DNA from 2 places in the Streptomyces sp. NPDC048436 genome. Region 2 is predicted to be linked to the other one. Evidence: predicted binding sites of a transcription regulator. Region 2 holds the regulator's gene; the other holds the start of a gene.
The links. The regulator HrcA, encoded in region 2, represses chaperone genes, less so after heat shock. The targets are predictions, from matches to a motif close to TTNGCACTCNGNNNNNCNGAGTGCNAA.
Positions count from the first base shown of each region.

Region 1: groES (co-chaperone GroES) is a predicted target of HrcA. The motif match lies at 1,061-1,087, and genes of this name have one in related genera.

Region 1 covers NZ_JBICXP010000005.1:279,137-281,974, reverse strand. Annotated here, with positions in the region: gene groL (chaperonin GroEL) at 1-459, opposite strand, end outside; gene groES (co-chaperone GroES) at 609-917, opposite strand; gene ACGFX9_RS19860 (polysaccharide deacetylase family protein) at 1,487-2,371, opposite strand; gene ACGFX9_RS19855 (methyltransferase domain-containing protein) at 2,625-2,838, shown strand, end outside.
Region 2 covers NZ_JBICXP010000001.1:923,753-926,590, reverse strand. Annotated here, with positions in the region: gene ACGFX9_RS04285 (MBL fold metallo-hydrolase) at 1-364, opposite strand, end outside; gene hrcA (heat-inducible transcriptional repressor HrcA) at 566-1,582, shown strand; gene dnaJ (molecular chaperone DnaJ) at 1,583-2,722, shown strand.

The DNA.
Region 1 (2,838 bases), on a different contig from region 2:
GTCCTGGGCGGACAGACCGGCGACGGCCGCGATGTCGGCCTTGTCGTCGATCGGGCGCGCGGTCGCGAGGAGCTCCTCGGACACGGCCTTGACGGCGGCGTCGATGCCCTTCTTCAGGGCGGCCGGGGAAGCGCCGGCGGCTACGTTGCGCAGGCCTTCCTTGACCAGGGCCTGGGCGAGCACGGTCGCGGTGGTGGTGCCGTCACCCGCGATGTCGTTGGTCTTGGTCGCCACCTCCTTGACGAGCTGCGCGCCAAGGTTCTCGTACGGGTCGTCGAGCTCGACCTCGCGGGCGATCGTGACACCGTCGTTGGTGATGGTGGGGGCACCGAACTTCTTGTCGATGACGACGTTGCGGCCGCGGGGGCCGATCGTCACCTTGACCGTGTCGGCAAGCTTGTTGACGCCGCGCTCGAGGGCGCGACGGGCGTCCTCGTCGAACTTCAGGATCTTCGCCATGGGAGCGGTTCAGCCCTCTCGGATACTCAGGGGGGACCGGGGGGAACCCCCGGAAAATGCGGCAACGAACTGCGCCCCTCGCCGCCCGGCAGCAGCAGGGTGACCAGGGGCGCAGCTCAAAAGCACATCTGCTTGATGAAGCAGGTGAATTACTTCTCGACGATCGCGAGCACGTCGCGAGCCGAGAGGACGAGGTACTCGTCGCCGTTGTACTTCACCTCGGTACCGCCGTACTTGCTGTACAGCACGACGTCGCCGACCTTGACGTCGAGCGGCAGGCGCTCGCCGTTCTCGAAGCGGCCCGGGCCCACCGCGAGGACAGCACCCTCCTGGGGCTTCTCCTTCGCGGTGTCCGGAATGACCAGGCCGGAGGCCGTGGTCTGCTCGGCGTCGAGCGGCTGGACCACAATGCGGTCCTCAAGCGGCTTGATGGCAACCTTGGAGCTGGCGGTCGTCACGATCCGGTCTCCCCCTTCGGAGATCTACGGGGTTAACAGTCTGGGGTGGCGACCAGGTGGATCCGTCGTCGCGGGTGCCGGACCTGCCTGTCGCTGTTGGCACTCTCCAGTGGTGAGTGCCAGGGTTGACACTAGGACGGCGATTAGCACTCGGTCAAGCGGAGTGCCAATTCGCTGACGCGGGTCTTATCTGAGCGAGGGCTTCTCCGGCGGTCCGAACGAGGGATCGCCAGGGCTGTTGGCCGCGCCCGCGCAACGTTTTGCCTGGTCGGGGAGTTCTTGCCGCGGCCCCGGCGGCCCGCCGCCCTGACGTCCTGATTCCGGCGAGCTCGCGGGTGAAGCGGTACCCATTCCCTCCGCCTCGCGCAGCGCCTCCGCCTTGCGCAACGCCTGCCCGCAGCCGGGCAGCGCCGACTGCCCCGGCTTTCTCGGCGGGACCTTCTGCGCCGCCTTTCTGCCCAGCCGTTCGATCGGGTCCACCGACTGTGCGCACCCCGTGAGCAGTGCGGGCGCGAGCACGCCTGCCGCGAGGACGCCGACAAGGACCCGCCGCACCCGCGCCCGCCCGGTCACAGGTAGTCCTCCAGCCTGGCCACCGCGTACCCCTTGTCGGTGACCGTCTTCATGACCTTGCGGACCATGTCGGGCATCGCGCCCTTCCAGTCCTCGCGCCCCCTGAAGTGCGTGAGGATGATGTCGCCGGGGTGCAGGTCCCGGTCCCATTCGCGCCACTCCATGTGGTCGGGGAAGGCCTCCGAAGCCCACAGCGGAACAGCCTTGATGCCGCAGGACTTGGCGGCGCGCAGGGTGTCCACGTTGTAGTTGCCGTACGGCGGGCGGAAGAGTTCGGGCCGCTTGCCGTAGTGCTTCTCGATGATGTCCTGCATGCCGCAGATCTCGCCGCGCTGGCCCTTGTACGAAAGTCCCGGCATATAGCGGTGGTGGAGGGTGTGGTTGTTCAGCGAGACGCCGCGGGACTGCATCTTCTTGAAGTAGCCGTAGTCCTCCTTGACCAGGTAGTCGCTGAGGAACGCGGTGTACGGGATCTTCAGCTCGCTCATCATCTTCAGCAGGGCCGGGTCCTTCTCGGCACCGTCGTCGATGGTCAGGAAGACGACTTTCCGCTTGGTCGGGATCGTCGTGAAGACGGGCGGCAGGCTCGCCTGCCCCTTGACCTCGAACCCCTTGCGGGTGGTGATCCGGGGCTTCTCGGCCGGTGCGGCCGGCGCGGTCAGCGGGGTCTTCGCCAGGCCCCAGCGTTTCGCGGCGGCGGCGCGAGCGGCCTGGGTGATCGCGAGCTTCTGGGCGTAGGAGTCGAGGGCGCGGGCGGGCGGAGCCTGGAGCGGCTGCTGACCCGGGGCGGGGTTGACTCCGCCGTCGGATCCCGAGGCGCAGCCGGAGGCGATCGCGGCGACGCAGAGAGCGGCGAGGCCGGCCCGCGCCCGCCCCCTCACCGGCCACCCCCGTGATCCGCGGGTCGAGCGGCCTGCCGAAGGGTTCGCCGAGCCGTCCGCGGAAGTGCTCTCCCGACCGCCCACCGAAGCTCTCGCCGAACCGCCCGCCGAAACGCCCGCCCGTCTCTTCCCTCTTCCGCCGAATTTATCGTTTTGTCGTACTAGTTGCATGGCGCCGGATCTTTGCAGCTCACGGCCCTGCCGAGGGGGCGACACCGCCGCCGGGCGCGCACCATCCACCGACTGGCCCACAATGGGCCGGGTGAACGACCTCGACCGCGCCCTGACCGCCTTCTCCGCGCTGCTCACCCCCGAGGGGCGGTCCCTGCTCGATCTCGACGAGGTGCGGGAGGCCGATCCGGCCCGGGAGCTGGCCGTCGCCACCCGCCTGCGCCGGGACCATCCGGCGGAGCTGGTCACGGCGGTGCTCGCGCAGGCGCGACTGCGGCGGCGGGCAGTGGCGAAGT
Region 2 (2,838 bases):
CCGGCGCGACCCCGTGCCGCAGGGCCGAGGCGCGCAGCTCGTCGCGGCCCTTCGCGAGGAGCATGTCGAGGCCGACCGCGCCGTACACCTCCACGCCCGCGAACGCCGCCGCCCCCAGCACATGGTCGAAGTGCGGATGCGTCAGGGCGAGGTGGGTGACCCGCCGCCCGCCGCCGAGGATGCCCCGGGCCTGGGTGCGCAGCTCCGCACCCTCCCGCAGGGTCGCGCCCGCCTCGATCATCAGGGCCGACGTACCGCCGACCACGAGCCCCGCCGTGCAGTCCCAGACCGGCAGACGCCTCCGCCCCACATGCGGCGCGAGCCGCTCCCAGCCCGCCTCGTCCCATCCCAGTGCCACGTCCATGAGTCGACGCTAGCCCGGTGCGGACGGCTGGGCAGCCGCTCTGCTGCCCGGCCCTTGCCCAGGTCGTACCTCACGGCCGTACACTGGGCGCGGCGAAGACTGGCACTCGCCCGAGGTGAGTGCCAGGCGAAGCCCAAGGGCAGACAGGATTCAGGCCGGAATCAGGCAGGAATCAGGGCGAAGAGGTGGAGGTGTGCGCGGATGCTCAGTGAACGCAGGCTCGAGGTGCTGCGCGCCATCGTCCACGACTATGTCGGTACCGAGGAGCCCGTCGGCTCCAAGGCGCTGACCGAGCGGCACAGCCTGGGGGTCTCCCCGGCCACCGTCCGCAACGACATGGCGGCGCTTGAGGAGGAAGGGTTCATCGCCCAGCCTCATACGAGCGCGGGACGCATCCCGACCGACAAGGGGTACCGCCTCTTCGTCGACCGGCTCGCGGGCGTCAAGCCGATGGCGGCGCCGGAGCGCAGGGCGATCCAGAACTTCCTGGACGGCGCCGTCGACCTCGACGACGTCGTCGCTCGTACGGTGCGGCTGCTCGCGCAGTTGACCCGGCAGGTCGCGGTCGTGCAGTACCCCTCCCTCACGCGCTCGACGGTGCGGCATGTGGAGCTGCTCTCGCTGGCTCCCGCCCGCCTGATGCTCGTACTGATCACGGACACGGGCCGGGTCGAACAGCGCATGATCGACTGTCCCGCCCCGTTCGGTGAGACCTCGCTCGCCGATCTGCGGGCGCGGCTCAACAGCCGCGTAGCCGGCCGCCGCTTCGCGGACGTGCCGCAGCTGGTGCAGGACATGACGGAGTCCTTCGACGCCGAGGACCGGGGCACGGTGGCGACCGTGCTCTCCACGCTCCTCGAAACCCTCGTCGAAGAGACCGAAGAACGGCTGATGATCGGCGGAACGGCCAATCTCACCCGCTTCGGGCATGACTTTCCCCTCACCATCAGGCCCGTCCTCGAGGCCCTTGAGGAGCAGGTCGTCCTGCTCAAGTTGCTTGGCGAGGCCACCGATTCGGGCATGACCGTACGGATCGGTCATGAGAACGCCCATGAGGGACTCAGCTCTACTTCCGTGGTCTCCGTCGGCTACGGTTCGGGCAGCGAGGCAGTAGCCAAGCTCGGCGTGGTCGGACCGACCCGCATGGACTATCCGGGAACGATGGGAGCAGTACGCGCAGTGGCACGTTACGTCGGACAGATCCTGGCGGAGTCGTAAGTGGCCACGGACTACTACGCCGTACTAGGCGTGCGCCGCGACGCTTCCCAGGACGAGATCAAGAAGGCCTTCCGGAGGCTGGCGCGTGAGCTTCACCCGGATGTGAATCCGGATCCGAAGACTCAGGAGCGCTTCAAGGAGATCAACGCCGCGTACGAGGTGTTGTCGGACCCGCAGAAGAAGCAGGTCTACGACCTCGGCGGCGACCCGCTGTCCCAGGCGGGCGGCGGCGGTGGTGCGGGCGGTTTCGGGGCCGGTGGCTTCGGCAACTTCTCGGACATCATGGACGCGTTCTTCGGGACGGCGTCGCAGCGCGGCCCCCGGTCGCGCACGCGCCGTGGCCAGGACGCCATGATCCGGCTCGAGATCGACCTGGACGAGGCGGCCTTCGGGACCACCAAGGACATCCAGGTCGACACGGCGGTCGTCTGTACGACCTGCAGCGGTGAAGGTGCCGCGCCGGGTACGTCCGCTCAGACGTGTGACATGTGCCGCGGTCGCGGCGAGGTGTCGCAGGTCACGCGGTCGTTCCTCGGCCAGGTCATGACCTCGCGGCCGTGCCCGCAGTGCCAGGGCTTCGGCACGGTCGTGCCCACGCCCTGCCCCGAGTGCGCCGGCGACGGCCGCATCCGGTCGCGGCGGACGCTCACCGTGAAGATCCCCGCCGGTGTCGACAACGGCACGCGGATCCAGCTCGCGGGCGAGGGCGAGGTCGGCCCCGGTGGCGGCCCCGCCGGTGACCTGTACGTGGAGATCCACGAGCTGCCGCACGCCGTGTTCCAGCGGCGCGGGGACGATCTGCACTGCACGGTCACCATCCCCATGACGGCCGCGGCTCTGGGCACCAAGGTGCCCCTTGAGACGCTGGACGGTCTGGAGGAGGTCGACATCCGGCCGGGCACGCAGTCCGGCCAGTCGGTGCCGCTGCACGGCCGTGGCATCACGCATCTGCGCGGCGGCGGTCGCGGTGACCTCATCGTGCACGTCGAGGTCCTCACACCGACGAAGCTCGACGCCGAGCAGGAGCGGGTACTGCGGGAGCTGTCGGCGCTGCGCGGCGAGGAGAGGCCTACCGGGCAGTTCCAGCCGGGGCAGCAGGGTTTGTTCTCGCGTCTCAAGGACGCGTTCAACGGCCGTTGAGGTTCTGGTGCTCCGGCACGGGGGTTGGTTCCCCGGTGCCGGAGCACTGTTGATTCCTGCGGGGTATCGGGCGGGTGGGCGGGAAAGTCTGTTGCCCGCCGCAGGCGCCCGCGGGC